DNA from 4 places in the Buttiauxella sp. WJP83 genome. Region 3 is predicted to be linked to each of the others. Evidence: predicted binding sites of a transcription regulator. Region 3 holds the regulator's gene; each other region holds the start of a gene.

Region 1 (4,195 bases), 1.0 Mb from region 3:
TTGGTTGCGGCCTTAATCTGTCGTTCATCACTTTAATGGCATCACCAAGTTGCATGGTTCGGCCTGCAAGTTGTAAACCCGGTTGTGCCAGCAAACACAGTGCAGCGTTATCACCGGTTTCAACCACCAGCAAGTTAACCTGCTGCATATCATCACTCAACCAGACACAAGCAGAATCGCCAGGGCCAGGCTGCCAGCACTCTCCATGAGAGACGAAATGCCAGCTTTTTGGCATTTGCGGCTTGAGATAACGAATCGCAACCAGTGCATTTAATACCAGCTCAGCACGCTGTTCTTTACTTAATATCAGGTCGCGGCATTTCTCTTCAAAGGAGAAGAATAGAGCTGCATCATCGACACAAAAACCAGTGTTTTCAAAGGCATCGGGGGTGAGCATTTTACGAGGGAAACGTGAACGGAATAGCATGCCATTGGCCAAATCGAGCATCATACGATCATGCTCTTCATCAAAATACCAACGCCAATTATCGTCAGGTTTTATCCGCATAACTATTTGCCCTTTCGTTTATTCCCACGATATACCCGTCATACTTCAAGCTGCTTATGCGTTGACTGCACCCGCTCACCCCAGTCACTTACTTGAGTAAGCTCCTGGAGATTTACGGCCTTGCCGCCTTCAAGCAACTCGAATTATTTAGGGTATATAAAAATCCTTATCGCCGCTTCGTTAAAGACCATATTAATAAAAGACCAATATGTATAATTTAGCAACAGTGGTGAAATATAAAACAACCGGGGCTGAAAATAAAGCCCCGGTTGTCTGAAAGGTAAAATGTGAGAACTAGATTCCTGAGACGATTTCTTTTATCAAAGGTGGGCCTTTAAATATGAAACCAGAATATATTTGAACCAGTGAGGCACCTGCTGCCATCTTCTCGCGAGCAGCAATCACCGAATCAATACCGCCGACACCAATAATCGGTAAACGACCATTTAATTCTTGCGACAATCGGCGAATAATTTCTGTGCTCTTCAGTTGCACTGGGCGGCCACTTAATCCCCCCATTTCATCGCAATATTTCATCCCCTGAACCAGGCTACGATCCAACGTTGTATTGGTCGCAATGACCCCATCAATATTATGACGAACTAAACTATCGGCAACCTGGATCAATTCTTCTTCAGAAAGATCCGGCGCGATCTTCACCGCAACTGGCACATATTTATGGTGCAATTCCTGAAGCGTTTGCTGCTTATTTTTAATCGCGACTAACAGATCATCTAACGCTTCGCCGTATTGCAAGGTGCGTAATCCAGGGGTATTTGGCGAGGAAATATTGATCGCGATATAACCGGCATAAGGATAAATTTTATCCATGCAGATCAAATAGTCGTCTTTACCCTGCTCAACTGGAGTGTCTTTATTCTTACCAATATTGATACCCAGCACCCCATCAAAATGGGATTTTTTGACGTTCTCAACCAGGTTATCTACACCCAGATTATTGAAGCCCATGCGGTTAATCAAACCTTCTGCTTCTACCAGACGGAAGATTCGCGGCTTATCATTTCCTGGTTGTGGACGAGGCGTTACGGTACCAATTTCAATGGAGCCAAAGCCCATGGCACCCAGTGCATCAATACACTCACCGTTTTTATCCAGGCCGGCAGCAAGCCCTAAAGGATTCTTAAACGTCAGACCCATGCAGGTCACAGGTTTAGAGGGCACATTTTGCCGCACCAGCCATTCGAGTGGTGTACCTGTTACACGACGCAATTGCTGAAATGTCACTTCATGAGCGCGCTCTGGATCGAGCTTGAAAAGGGCTTTACGAACGAAGGGGTAGTACATGAACACTCCAGAATTCCCAGTATGCAAACTGGGGCAGTATTATTAACGATAACGTCAATGAATGGAATTGACCTGCAACAAAAAAGGCCGAATCAGCGCAAACGTTTTCTTCTCAACGTTGTTTATTCGTTTTTTGGCATTCCAAACCCAAAAAAATCATTTAGCGGAATAACACTTCTGCGCGACTATCACACTCAATTGTTATTAATGTTACCTAAAAGCAAACATTTAGTTATAAGGAAACAATATGCGTGTGATAACCCTGGCTGGAAGCCCGCGCTTCCCCTCTCGTTCCAGTGCGCTGCTGGAATATGCCCGCGAAAAATTAAGCGCTTTGGATATCGAAGTGTGTCACTGGCATCTACAGAATTTCGCTCCTGAAGATTTACTCTACGCCCGGTTTGATAGCCCCGCACTGCTGGCCTTAAACGAGCAATTACAGCAGGCCGATGGCGTGATTATCGCGACACCTGTTTATAAGGCTTCATTTTCTGGCGCACTGAAAACGCTGCTCGATCTGCTTCCTGAACGAGCACTGGATAAGAAAGTCGTTCTGCCATTGGCTACCGGTGGCACCGTGGCACATATGCTGGCGGTCGATTACGCCCTGAAGCCGGTACTTAATGCGCTGAAAGCACAAGAAATCCTGCATGGCGTATTTGCGGATGATAGCCAAATAGCCGATTACCAGCACAAACCCGTGTTCAGCAACAACCTACAACAGCGTCTCGATGGTGCACTGGAGACCTTCTGGCAGGCGCTGCATCGCCGGGACTTTATCGTCTCTTCTCCGTTTAAAACTCAAGGAGTTGCTCATGTTTAATCTGTTAAAACGTACCGCTCCCTGGCTGATGCTAACAGGCGCTTTGAGTCTGAGCGCCACGCTCCACGCCGCAGAAACCGGGCCAGACCAACTGCGTATTGGCTATCAAAAAGGGTCGGTCAGTATGGTGCTGGCAAAAAGCCACCAGCTTCTGGAAAAAGAGTACCCGCAAACTAAGTTTCAGTGGATTGAATTCCCCGCAGGCCCGCAAATGCTGGAAGCACTGAATATTGGCAGTATTGATCTCGGCAGTACCGGAGATATTCCACCCATCTTCGCTCAGGCGGCGGGAGCGGATCTGGTTTATGTCGGTTCAGAACCACCAAAACCAAAAGCCGAAGTGATTCTGGTACCGGAGAACAGCCCGCTGAAAACCGTGGCCGATCTTAAAGGGCATAAAATTGCTTTCCAGAAAGGCTCCAGTTCTCACAACCTCGTCCTGCGCGCATTACAAAAAGCCGGGCTGAAATTTACCGATGTCCAGGCCGCCTATTTAACCCCTGCTGATGCGCGCGCTGCATTCCAGCAAGGCAATGTTGATGCCTGGGCAATTTGGGACCCGTACTACTCCGCAGTCCTGTTAAACGGCGGTGTTCGCGTGTTAACCGACGGCAGTGAATTAGTTCAAACCGGTTCGTTCTATCTCGCCTCGCGCCCTTACGCTGAGAAAAATGGCCCGTTCTTGCAACACGTTCTCAAAACATTTAGCGACGCTGATGCGTTAACCCGAAGCCAGCGTGAAGCAAGCGTTGCGTTACTGGCAAAAACTATGGGGCTACCTGAAAACGTTATTGCCACCTATTTCGACCACCGTCCACCGACAGTCATTACCCCAGTCAGTGCAGAAACGGCTGCCAAACAGCAGCAAACCGCTGACCTGTTTTACGACAACCATTTAGTGCCTAAAAAAGTCGATATTCGCACCCGTATCTGGCAACCCACTTCAGGAGACAAGTCATGAGCCTTAACTTATTCTGGTTTTTGCCCACCCACGGCGATGGACACTATTTGGGTAGTAACGATGCAGCACGTCCGGTTGACCACGGTTACCTACAACAAATCGCTCAGGCGGCGGACAGACTGGGCTTTACCGGTGTACTGATCCCGACGGGCCGTTCATGCGAAGACGCGTGGCTGGTTGCTGCATCCATGATTCCGGTCACGCAGCGCTTAAAATTTCTGGTCGCCCTTCGCCCAAGCGTGACATCTCCTACGGTGGCTGCACGCCAGGCCGCCACGCTCGACAGACTTTCTAACGGGCGCGCTTTGTTCAACCTGGTGACAGGCAGCGACCCGGAAGAGTTAGCCGCAGACGGCGTGTTCCTGAATCATCAGGAACGCTACGAAGCCTCCGCTGAATTTACTAACATCTGGCGACGCCTGCTGGAAGGCGAAACGGTGGATCACGAAGGTAAACACATTCAGGTTAAAGGCGCGAAACTGCTGTTCCCACCGGTGCAGCAACCGCGTCCCCCCCTCTACTTTGGCGGCTCGTCAGATGTGGCACAAGACCTAGCCGCCGAGCAGGTTGATCTCTATCTCACCTGGGGAGAACCACC
Region 2 (4,195 bases), 2.3 Mb from region 3:
CAACCGCAGGTTCCCCTACGGTTACCTTGTTACGACTTCACCCCAGTCATGAATCACAAAGTGGTAAGCGCCCTCCCGAAGGTTAAGCTACCTACTTCTTTTGCAACCCACTCCCATGGTGTGACGGGCGGTGTGTACAAGGCCCGGGAACGTATTCACCGTAGCATTCTGATCTACGATTACTAGCGATTCCGACTTCACGGAGTCGAGTTGCAGACTCCGATCCGGACTACGACGCACTTTATGAGGTCCGCTTGCTCTCGCGAGGTCGCTTCTCTTTGTATGCGCCATTGTAGCACGTGTGTAGCCCTACTCGTAAGGGCCATGATGACTTGACGTCATCCCCACCTTCCTCCAGTTTATCACTGGCAGTCTCCTTTGAGTTCCCGGCCGAACCGCTGGCAACAAAGGATAAGGGTTGCGCTCGTTGCGGGACTTAACCCAACATTTCACAACACGAGCTGACGACAGCCATGCAGCACCTGTCTCACGGTTCCCGAAGGCACTAAGGCATCTCTGCCGAATTCCGTGGATGTCAAGAGTAGGTAAGGTTCTTCGCGTTGCATCGAATTAAACCACATGCTCCACCGCTTGTGCGGGCCCCCGTCAATTCATTTGAGTTTTAACCTTGCGGCCGTACTCCCCAGGCGGTCGACTTAACGCGTTAGCTCCGGAAGCCACTCCTCAAGGGAACAACCTCCAAGTCGACATCGTTTACGGCGTGGACTACCAGGGTATCTAATCCTGTTTGCTCCCCACGCTTTCGCACCTGAGCGTCAGTCTTTGTCCAGGGGGCCGCCTTCGCCACCGGTATTCCTCCAGATCTCTACGCATTTCACCGCTACACCTGGAATTCTACCCCCCTCTACAAGACTCTAGCTTGCCAGTTTCGAATGCAGTTCCCAGGTTGAGCCCGGGGATTTCACATCCGACTTGACAAACCGCCTGCGTGCGCTTTACGCCCAGTAATTCCGATTAACGCTTGCACCCTCCGTATTACCGCGGCTGCTGGCACGGAGTTAGCCGGTGCTTCTTCTGCGAGTAACGTCAATCGCCAAGGTTATTAACCTTAACGCCTTCCTCCTCGCTGAAAGTACTTTACAACCCGAAGGCCTTCTTCATACACGCGGCATGGCTGCATCAGGCTTGCGCCCATTGTGCAATATTCCCCACTGCTGCCTCCCGTAGGAGTCTGGACCGTGTCTCAGTTCCAGTGTGGCTGGTCATCCTCTCAGACCAGCTAGGGATCGTCGCCTAGGTGAGCCATTACCTCACCTACTAGCTAATCCCATCTGGGCACATCTGATGGCATGAGGCCCGAAGGTCCCCCACTTTGGTCCGAAGACGTTATGCGGTATTAGCTACCGTTTCCAGTAGTTATCCCCCTCCATCAGGCAGTTTCCCAGACATTACTCACCCGTCCGCCGCTCGTCACCCAGGAGCAAGCTCCCTGTGCTACCGCTCGACTTGCATGTGTTAGGCCTGCCGCCAGCGTTCAATCTGAGCCATGATCAAACTCTTCAATTAAAAGCTTGATTTGCTTCAACTCGTGAAGCGGTGCTCAAAAATTAACTTTCGTAATAATTCAACTAAATGAATTACTGCTTGGTCACTCTTCAAGACTTGATATTTTTTTGATACCCGAAGGTATCTGAGATATCAATCCTGCGAGTGCCCACACAGATTGTCTGATAAATTGTTAAAGAGCAGTGAGTTACGCGCTTTCGCTTGCTAACTCGAGGTGGCGTATATTACGCTTTCCTCTTTCAGAGTCAACCCTTAATTTCAGGATATTTGACTCTCATCGCCGCCGTTACTCTGTGATGTTGTTCACATGTTCCGTGTCGATGGAGGCGCATTATAGGGAGTTATCCTGAGGCTGCAACCCTAAATTTGCACTAATTTTACTGACTGCTGCAATCCCCAGCAAAACCCCGCCTTATACGCAGTTGTGCACAAAGTTATCCACAATCGTGATGAAGACCCAAATTTTGCGAGCGTGACGCAAACGTTTTCGCTACAATGCACCCGCATTAAAAGGACGCCCCGTTTTGGGGCGTTAGCTGAGTTTTAGGGGAAATAACTAAAATTCAGCTAACGCTCTTCTATATGCGAACCAAAGCTAAGGGATCAAACCATGCAACAACGTCGTCCTGTACGCCGCGCTCTGCTCAGTGTTTCTGACAAAGCCGGTATCGTCGAATTCGCCCAGGCACTTTCCCAACGTGGTGTAGTGCTGCTCTCTACAGGCGGAACCGCTCGTCTGCTGGCTGATGCTGGCCTACCGGTAACCGAAGTCTCTGACTACACCGGTTTCCCGGAGATGATGGATGGACGCGTCAAAACCCTGCATCCAAAAGTCCACGGTGGCATTCTGGGTCGTCGTGGCCAGGATGATGCCATCATGGAACAACACGCAATCTCCCCAATTGATATGGTTGTCGTCAACCTGTACCCGTTTGCACAGACAGTCGCCCGCGAAGGCTGCTCTCTGGAAGATGCGGTAGAGAATATTGATATCGGCGGTCCAACCATGGTGCGCTCCGCGGCGAAGAACCATAAAGATGTCGCGATCGTGGTTAAGAGCAGCGACTACCAGGCAATTATTAATGAGCTGGATGCTAACGAAGGTTCTCTTACTCACGAGACGCGTTTCGATTTGGCGATTAAGGCATTCGAACACACAGCCGCTTACGACAGCATGATCGCCAACTACTTCGGTAGTCTGGTTCCTGCCTATCATGGTGAGAGCAACGAACCTTCCGGTCGTTTCCCTCGTACGCTCAACCTGAACTTCATTAAGAAGCAGGATATGCGTTACGGTGAAAACAGCCACCAGCAAGCAGCCTTCTATATAGAAGAAGAAATTAAAGAAGCATCCGTCGCGACTGCAACGCAAGTTCAGGGCAAAGCGCTTTCTTATAACAACATTGCCGATACCGATGCGGCACTGGAATGCGTAAAAGAGTTTAGCGAACCTGCCTGCGTTATCGTGAAGCATGCCAACCCTTGTGGCGTGGCTGTCAGCGACTCCTTATTAGATGCTTATGATCGCGCTTACAAAACCGATCCGACTTCAGCATTCGGCGGCATCATCGCGTTTAACCGTGAACTGGATGCCAAGACTGCGCAGGCCATTATCTCCCGCCAGTTTGTCGAAGTGATTATTGCCCCATCGGCAAGCGAAGAAGCATTGATGATCACGGCGGCTAAGCAAAATGTTCGTGTACTGACGTGTGGACAATGGCAGCAACGCGCTGCGGGCCTGGATTTCAAGCGCGTCAACGGTGGCCTGTTAGTGCAAGACCGTGATTTAGGAATGGTGACTGCCGCCGACCTGCGTGTGGTCAGCAAGCGTCAGCCTTCCGAGCAAGAACTGCGTGATGCTTTGTTCTGCTGGAAAGTCGCGAAGTTCGTGAAGTCCAATGCGATTGTGTATGCCCGCGAAAATATGACTATCGGCATAGGCGCAGGTCAAATGAGCCGTGTTTACTCTGCCAAGATTGCCGGTATTAAAGCCGCCGATGAAGGTCTGGAAGTGAAAGGCTCTGCAATGGCATCCGATGCGTTCTTCCCGTTCCGCGATGGTATTGATGCAGCAGCAGCAGTCGGCGTAAGTTGTGTTATCCAGCCTGGCGGTTCGATCCGTGATGACGAAGTGATCGCCGCCGCTGACGAACATGGGATCGCAATGATCTTTACTGACATGCGCCACTTCCGCCATTAATCCTGGAGCCTCTATAGATGAAAGTATTAGTGATTGGTAATGGCGGGCGCGAACACGCGCTGGCCTGGAAAGCGTCGCAGTCACCATTAGTACGCACTGTATTTGTCGCGCCAGGCAATGCCGGCACAGCTCTGGAACCGGCTTTGCAGAACGTGGCGATTAGCCCGACCGATATCCCAGCACTGTTAAGCTTTGCGCAAAATGAGAAGATCGACCTGACGATTGTTGGGCCAGAAGCTCCGCTGGTGATTGGCGTCGTGGATGCCTTCCGTGCGGCTGGTCTGAAAATATTTGGCCCAACTCAGGGTGCAGCGCAATTAGAAGGCTCCAAAGCCTTCACCAAGGATTTCCTGGCTCGCCATAAAATCCCAACCGCCGAATACCAAAACTTCACCGAGGTAGAACCAGCGCTGGCGTACGTCCGTGAAAAAGGTGCGCCGATTGTGATTAAGGCCGATGGCCTGGCCG
Region 3 (4,195 bases):
GCGATTCGCCGGGTAGTAATCGGTCACCAGAGCCTGCCAGCTTACTGCCGCCGAACAGACGCCAACTGCCTGAACAAAACGCAGTACCAATAGCGCAGTGGCGCTTTCGACCCACAACATGCCGATACAGCCAATGGCGAACAGGCTTAACCCCGCCAGTAATACCGGTTTACGGCCGAAGTGATCTGACAGGGGTCCCCACATTAACTGGGCAAACGCAAATCCAGCCAGGAACAGACTCAGGCTTGCACTGACTGCCGATGCATCGGTCTGTAAATCTTGCTGAATGGCAGCGAAAGCAGGCAGGTACATGTCTGTGGCAAGGAAGCCCAGCACACTTAAGCCGGCCAGCCAGATAAGAAATCCTTTTGAAGGTTGCATAATTTTCTCTTGATTAATCTTGCAGGTTCATTGCCGCGAGAGTGTACGGAGTGCAATTACGCTTGTGAAACGCTAATATTTGTAGGTTGCGTTCAAAAATTTTGTGAGCAGAGAAATGTGGTCAGAATACTCGCTGGAAGTGATAGATGCGGTGGCGCGCAATGGTAGCTTCAGCGGTGCGGCACAGGAGTTGCACCGCGTTCCGTCTGCCATTAGCTATACGGTGCGGCAACTCGAAGATTGGTTAGCCGTTCCGCTATTCGAACGGCGTCATCGTGATGTCGAATTAACCCCAGCGGGCCTCTTTTTCCTTAAAGAGGGCCGTTCTGTTATCAAAAAAATGATGACGACACGGCAGCAGTGCCAACAGATCGCAAACGGATGGCGCGGGCATCTGGCTATAGCCGTTGATAACATCGTTAAACCTGAGCGAACGCGGCAACTGGTCGTGGATTTCTATCGCCATTTTCCGGATATCGAACTGCGCATCTTCCAGGAAGTGTTCAACGGCGTATGGGATGCGCTGGCGGATGGTCGTGTCGAGGTGGCTATTGGTGCAACCCAGGCTATTCCGGTCGGAGGGCGTTATGCCTTCCGCGATATGGGAACGTTGAGCTGGCGTTGTGTGGTGGCTTCCACTCATCCTCTGGCACAGCGCGGTGGGACGTTAAGCGACGATGACCTGCGTGACTGGCCGTCTTTGGTACTCGAAGATACCTCGCGTTCGTTACCCAAACGAATTACCTGGCTTTTAGATAACCAGCGCCGTGTGGTGGTGCCTGACTGGCAGTCCGGTTCGGATTGTTTGAGCGCGGGTTTGTGTATCGGCATGGTGCCGTTGCATATCGCCAGGCCGTGGCTGGATTCCGGGCGGTGGAGCGAATTAACCCTGGATAACCCGTTTCCTGACGCAGCATGTTGCCTGACCTGGCGGCAAAACGACGCATCACCTGCGTTGAGCTGGTTACTGGATTATCTGGGGGACAGTGAAACGATGAATCAGGAATGGTTACAGGAACCTGAGCCCGAGTAAACCCGGGCTCAACAACACTTAACGACGATAATCGCGGAATGGGCCATCAGCTACCGAGCGGCGTTCAATCAGACGCGGATGGACTTCAATCGATTGGGACTCTTCGCGTTTATTAACGATTCTATCCAATAGCATGTTAAACGCCGTTTCCCCCAGCGAATCTTTTGGCTGGTGGATGGTGGTCAACGCCGGTGAGAAGAAGCGCGCGTTACGCACATTGTCGTAACCAATAATGGAAATATCCTGCGGTACGCGCAGTCCCATCTCATCAGCGGCACAAATTGCCCCCATCGCCATGATGTCACCGCCACAGAATACTGCGGTAGGGCGATGAGACTGGCCGAGGATTTGCTGCATAGCGCGATAACCGGATTCAGGTTCAAAGTCACCCTGAACAATCCAGTTTTCTGGAATAGAAATACCCGCTTCTTCGAGTGCTTTCATAAAGCCAGCATGGCGACCGCCGCCAGTATTGCGTTCCATTTGGCCGGGGATAGCACCAATTTCGCGGTGACCGCGTTCAATTAAATAACGACCCGCCAGGTAGCCACCGTGGAATGCGTTATCGACCACGGAGTCGGTGAAATCAGCACGGGACTCGCCCCAGTCCATCACAACCATTGGGATGTGGCGGTACTCTTCGAGAACGGAAAGCAAGGAGTCTGGATATTCAGAGCACATCACCAGCAAACCATCGACACGCTTTTGCGCCATCATCGATAAGTAAGCGCGCTGTTTTTCAAAGTTATTGTGTGCGTTACCCAAAATCAGGGTATAGCCTTTTTCAAAGCAGCTATTTTCCACCGCTTCGATGATCTCGGCGAAATAAGGTGCTTCACTGGAAGTGGCAAGCAGACCGATCGTTTTGGTGTGATTAACTTTCAGGCTTCGTGCTACAGCACTCGGTGAGTAGTGCAATTCTTTAATTGCAGCCCATACCGCGTTGCGCGTTTCTTCCGCCACAAAACGGGTTTTGTTAATCACATGTGATACGGTTGTAGTGGAAACGTTTGCGCGCTTCGCCACGTCCTTGATTGTCGCCATTAAATTTCACTCCGGGCCATCTCTTAACCCCCTGATTACTAATGTGTTAAACGTTTGCGTACGCTGACTCCAAAGGCAACATAATGGTTGCAGGTATGCCGGGATTGCGACATAAAACGGGAGGAGGGCATTGAATTGACGATACGCAATAAATTAGCGAGGGATTTTGGCCTATCCTGGCGAAAAGTGGAAGAGGGAAAATGGATATCGGGTTAAAACCGTGAGGATTTTTATCTCCGATTGTGGGAAACTCATCATGACACATCAATTGTAAGGCTGTTTTGTAAGGTAACAAAAAGGAGTTGCTGATGAGTACCGACCTGAAATTTTCAATCACGACCACAGTTATTGTTCTGGCTTTGATTGTTTGCGGCGCATTAACTGCCGTACTGCACTGATTAAGATGGGCCGCTTATCGCGGCCCATTAACATTCCCCTAAATAGCTCCGCAACACGAACTATTTAGGGAGCAAACTTCTACGCTGCAAGATTCTTCTCAACAAACGCCCAATTCACCAGCGCCCAGAAATGCTCGAGGTAGTTAGGACGAGCATTGCGGTAGTCGATGTAGTACGCATGTTCCCAGACGTCCACCGTCAGCAGTGGTTTAGCGGCAGTCGTCAGTGGCGTACCCGCGTTGGAAGTAGAAACAATCGCTAAAGCGCCATCTTCCTGTTTAACTAACCACGTCCAACCTGCGCCAAAGTTCTTGATAGCGGCATCAGTAAACTGTTGTTTGAATTCAGCGAAGCTACCGAAAGATTTGTTGATAGCGTCCAGAAGTTCGCCAGTAGGTTCCCCGCCTGCATTTGGTGCCAGGCAGTTCCAGTAGAAGGTGTGGTTCCACACCTGAGCGGCGTTGTTAAAAACACCACCCTCGGAAGTACGAACGATCTCTTCAAGCGTTTTACCTTCAAAAGCTGTGCCCTTAACCAGGTTATTCAGGTTAGTGACATAGGTTTGATGGTGTTTGCCGTAATGGTATTCCAGGGTTTCAGCGGAGATATGCGGTGCTAAAGCATCTTTCGCATACGGTAATGCAGGTAGTTCGAACGACATTGCTAACTCCTTATTATTTTGTTTACTTCTAAATAACCACTTTTAATGCGGGTTTAGGTTAACAAATTGAAAGGATAAGCAAAAGAAGAACTCACCTGCCCATTTCAGGGCAGGTGAAGGTTTTAACGAATGGTTTTAGATGTCATGACGCGTTTAGCGCCAACATAGTGGCGTTGCCAATAGTCTTCGCTCAACGAGGTGATTTGAATATCACGGCCAGTACGCGGTGACTGGATGAATTTCCCATTACCGACGTAGACACCAACGTGATCCGCAGTGCCACGGCCTTGGGTGCGGAAGAACACAAGGTCACCCGTTTCCAGTTCCCCGCGATCAACCGGAGAAGCATCACGCAGGTGATACATTTCGTTTGCAGTACGCGGAATACGGAATTTCACCAAATCTTTGTAAGCGTAATAAACCAAACCGCTGCAATCGAAGCCAGTACGCGGCGACGTGCCACCCCAGCGATACGGTTTGCCAATCTGGCCCATCAGTTTGTTCATCGCCGTCTTCTGTGCTTTCTGCACCCGGACTTTGTGCGCTGCTGCAATCGTCGTTGGTTGCTCTGCTTTGACTTTCACACAGCGCGTTTTGTAGCCCTTACGCGGTTTACTGCATTTTTCGGTAAAAGTAACAGGCTGGACTTTCGCGAGCTGGGAGGAGTTTTTACGATCA
Region 4 (4,195 bases), 1.6 Mb from region 3:
ATGATATCGTTAAAAATATTACCGAGTGTAATAGCCGAGACATGGATAGTTTTGAGGTAGTTGGTTTGTTCAGAATTCAGCTCAGTATCCAGAAGGATACGACTCAATCCGACGATACCATTAAGCGGCGTGCGCAACTCATGGCTGATGGTTGAAATGAAGGTGGTTTTATCCCGGCTGGCGCGTTCAAGCGCATCTTGATACCGCTTACGTTCGGTAATATCGCGACCAAAGCCCATCAGACCATGGCGCTTACCCACGCGGTCATAGTACGGCACTTTACGAATTTCAAAGCATGCTTTACGGCCATCAGGGTAATCCAACCATTGTTCGTAGGTTAGAGACACGTTATGACGAAATACTTTTTCGTCGGTTTCAATCACCTTCAGGGCCGCTTCTGGCGAATAGACATCTGCTGGTTTCAGGCTGATTAATTGCTTCTCACTTTTGCCCGTCAGCAATTCCATGGCTCGGTTACAGCCTGAAAACTCTTTGTCTTCATTGCGATAAAAAACGAGATCCGGCGAGGCATCAAGGAAAGAACGGAGAAATGAGGATTGCTGCTCCAGCTGGATTTGCGTCTCTTCGCGCTCTTGCATCTCCACCTTGAGTTGCTCAAGCATGGCCTGACGCTCATCCTCAGCTTTAACACGAACGGAAATTTCCTGGTTCAATTGTGCAATGTTGTCTTTGAGCTGCACATTGAGTTTCAGATCCCTTTCGCGCATCTCTTCGAGTTTCTCCACAAGCTTTGACAGCCGTTGGCGCGACTCTTCGAGTTGTTCAACCACCACAGAAAGGAAATAGACGGCCCAGGGAGTAATTAACAGGCCAAAAAAGATCGAGCGGACGACATCAATACTTTCGACCTGACCGCGTAACAGCATGGTCACGGCCATCTGCACCACAATAGCCAGCACCACCAATGCGGAAGCCAGCAACAAAGAGAAGCGCACTAATCCGAGCTTCACCATCAAATCAACGTAATACTGCGCAAGTAACCGGATTTGCTTCATGGAACGTTTCCTTCGCCTTCAATCTGCTAAATATACCGCAAAAAGATCACACGCTCAGGAATTACAACAGAAATGTCGGGTCCCACGGCGTTCCGAGCGCCGAACCCTGAGTACCATGGCTTGTCAGATACTTATCTATCTCCCCCATTCCGGTCCAACGATTTTCACACCATAGCGGTGCCAGCAAGGTGGGGCGGCGGGCATTTGCAGAAATGCGATGATAGACAATTTCGAGTGGCGTATGGCGAATCATCTCGCCGGCAGTCGTCGCGTACTCTTCCAGTTCGATACCCTGCAAGCGTCCAGCCTGCCAACTTTTAGCCATCGTACTGCCGCTAACAATATGGAGAGGGTGGAGTTTGATACCATCAACACCGGTCTCAACAACTTTTTCCAGCGTTTGCAAGCAATGTTCCTGGCCTTCACCTGGCAGACCAACAATCAGGTGGCTACACACTTTCAAACCGCGCGCGCGGGCACGACGCGTGGTTTCCTGATAACAGGCAAAATCATGTCCACGATTAATCCGATGCAGCGTTTTGTCGCGTGCCGTCTGCAAGCCCAGCTCTAACCAAACTTCATAGCCTTTCTCATGATATTCACTTAACAAATCAAGCACGCTATCTGGCACGCAATCCGGACGAGTGCCGACACATAAGCCGACAATGCTGGCCTGGCTGACAGCTTGCTGATACATCGAACGCAACACCTGCACTTCTGCCCATGTGCTGGTGTACGCCTGGAAATAGGCGAGATAGTGCTTAGCTCGGTTAACCAACTGCGATTGACGCTCGAGCTGCTCGGCAATGGAATGATGTTGTTGGGTTTCATCAGCAAAAGACGCCACGTTGCAGAAAGTACACCCCCCTCGTCCAATGGTTCCGTCACGGTTTGGGCAGCTAAAACCACCGTGCAGCGTGAGTTTATGGACTTTATGACCATAACGGCGCTGAAGATCACCACCAAACATATTGACTAATTTCTGTAACTGCATAATCTGATGGGCCGCCCTGTAAAAGGGATGTAGCCTGCCATTTTCTGCCCATTTTAGCGATGACCTGGATCAAGCGCTCTGGCGCAGCTTTATCTATTGCATATAAATGCAAAATTAATGCAATTTTACGCACCCATCAGATGATGACTTTTCCTTATATCGACCCACTATTTTTAAAGAATCTGTGACCCTGTGAAAAACAGTGGCATACAACACGCCAGACCCCATTGATAGCATAAGATCCTGCCAATACCTGCATTACCAGTATGGTCTGGAATTTTGCGGCCCCTCAGATAGTGAGAGGGATCACATTAACCAGCCGGTATTCTTGCCGCTTAAATAGAACAAAAATGATGATAAGGTGTTTATTTTCATTTAGTTAGCATCTGCGTAGCACATATCTGTATTAATAAGAATGCCATTTGACCTGTGTGCGCTTTCCCGATAACTTGGAAATCCGCTGGAAGCTTTCTGGGTGGGTTCTGTGCCCATCATATTTATGCAGTAATTAAGATTCCCTCTAAAGCAAGTCCTCAACACTTGTGAAATCGGATGCGTCAGACATCAAGAGGGCGACACGCGAGGAATGCGTAGATGCGCAAACCCCGTCGCCATGCCCTTGCTGCGTCTGGACGCAAACGGTTGGTAGGGAGTCACGTAGAGCCTGGGGAGGTTCACTGATATGTTGTACGATAAATCCCTTGAGAAGGATAACTGTGGTTTCGGCCTGATCGCCCACATAGAAGGCGAACCTAGCCACAAGGTAGTGCGTACTGCTATTCACGCACTGGCCCGAATGCAACACCGTGGAGCAATCCTCGCCGATGGTAAAACCGGTGATGGTTGCGGCCTGCTGTTGCAAAAGCCTGACCGTTTCTTCCGAATCGTTGCGGAAGAGCGTGGCTGGCGTTTGGCAAAAAATTATGCCGTCGGCATGATTTTCTTAAATAAAGACGACGCTCTGGCGAGCGCAAGCCGCCGCATCGTTGAAGAAGAGTTGCAAAACGAGACCCTGTCGATTGTTGGCTGGCGCGAAGTGCCTACCAATGAAGACGTACTCGGTGAAATCGCCCTCTCCTCAAAACCTCGCATCGAACAAATTTTTGTTAATGCTCCGGCCGGCTGGCGCCCACGTGATATGGAACGTCGCCTGTTTATCGCCCGTCGCCGCATTGAGAAACGCATTCAGGATAAAGACTTCTACGTTTGTAGTCTCTCCAACCTTGTTAACATCTATAAAGGTCTGTGTATGCCGGCAGATTTGCCGCGTTTTTACCTGGACCTGGCGGACCTACGCCTGGAATCTGCAATTTGCCTGTTCCACCAGCGTTTCTCCACCAACACCGTACCACGCTGGCCGCTGGCTCAGCCGTTCCGCTACCTGGCGCACAACGGTGAAATCAATACCATCACAGGTAACCGCCAGTGGGCACGCGCACGTACTTATAAATTCCAGACCCCGCTGATCCCGGATCTTCATGACGCCGCGCCATTCGTCAACGAAACCGGCTCTGACTCCAGTTCCATGGATAACATGCTGGAATTGCTGCTGGCAGGGGGCATGGATATCGTTCGCGCCATGCGTTTGCTGGTACCACCAGCCTGGCAGAACAACCCGAACATGGACCCAGAACTGCGGGCCTTCTTCGACTTTAACTCCATGCACATGGAGCCGTGGGATGGCCCAGCTGGTATCGTAATGTCCGACGGGCGCTATGCTGCCTGTAACCTGGACCGTAACGGCCTGCGCCCGGCACGCTACGTCATCACCAAAGATAAGCTGATCACTTGTGCTTCCGAAGTCGGGATCTGGGATTACCAGCCTGACGAAGTGGTTGAAAAAGGACGCGTCGGCCCAGGCGAGTTGATGGTTATCGACACGCGTATTGGCCGCATTCTGCATTCCGCTGAAACCGATGCCGATCTGAAAAGCCGCCACCCGTATAAAGAGTGGATGGAAAATAACGTTCGTCGCCTGGTGCCGTTTGAAGATTTGCCAGACGAAGAAGTCGGCACTCGCGAAATGGATGACGATACGCTTTCAAGCTTCCAGAAACAGTTCAACTACAGCAGCGAAGAACTGGATTCAGTGATCCGCGTATTGGGTGAAAATGGCCAGGAAGCTGTAGGCTCAATGGGTGACGATACCCCGTTTGCCGTGCTCTCCAGCCAGCCACGCATTATT

What was found. The regulator PurR, encoded in region 3, represses purine synthesis genes. The targets are predictions, from matches to a motif close to CANGCAAACGTTTGCNTG.
Region 1: pyrD (quinone-dependent dihydroorotate dehydrogenase) is a predicted target of PurR. The motif match lies at 1,908-1,925, and genes of this name have one in related genera.
Region 2: purH (bifunctional phosphoribosylaminoimidazolecarboxamide formyltransferase/IMP cyclohydrolase) is a predicted target of PurR. The motif match lies at 2,002-2,019, and genes of this name have one in related genera.
Region 4: gltB (glutamate synthase large subunit) is a predicted target of PurR. The motif match lies at 2,642-2,659, and genes of this name have one in related genera.

Annotation. Positions count from the first base shown of each region.
Region 1 is NZ_CP110080.1:3,095,011-3,099,205, forward strand. It holds gene zapC (cell division protein ZapC) at 1-508, opposite strand, end outside; gene pyrD (quinone-dependent dihydroorotate dehydrogenase) at 803-1,813, opposite strand; gene ssuE (NADPH-dependent FMN reductase) at 2,061-2,636, shown strand; gene OH773_RS14430 (sulfonate ABC transporter substrate-binding protein) at 2,629-3,597, shown strand; gene ssuD (FMNH2-dependent alkanesulfonate monooxygenase) at 3,594-4,195, shown strand, end outside.
Region 2 is NZ_CP110080.1:4,387,821-4,392,015, forward strand. It holds rRNA gene OH773_RS20250 (16S ribosomal RNA) at 1-1,527, opposite strand, end outside; gene purH (bifunctional phosphoribosylaminoimidazolecarboxamide formyltransferase/IMP cyclohydrolase) at 2,138-3,727, shown strand; gene purD (phosphoribosylamine--glycine ligase) at 3,745-4,195, shown strand, end outside.
Region 3 is NZ_CP110080.1:2,058,728-2,062,922, forward strand. It holds gene punC (purine nucleoside transporter PunC) at 1-381, opposite strand, end outside; gene punR (DNA-binding transcriptional activator PunR) at 497-1,414, shown strand; gene purR (HTH-type transcriptional repressor PurR) at 1,433-2,458, opposite strand; gene cydH (cytochrome bd-I oxidase subunit CydH) at 2,767-2,856, shown strand; gene sodB (superoxide dismutase [Fe]) at 2,936-3,517, opposite strand; gene OH773_RS09545 (C40 family peptidase) at 3,640-4,195, opposite strand, start outside.
Region 4 is NZ_CP110080.1:462,209-466,403, reverse strand. It holds gene arcB (aerobic respiration two-component sensor histidine kinase ArcB) at 1-1,016, opposite strand, end outside; gene OH773_RS02205 (TIGR01212 family radical SAM protein) at 1,078-2,010, opposite strand; gene gltB (glutamate synthase large subunit) at 2,693-4,195, shown strand, end outside.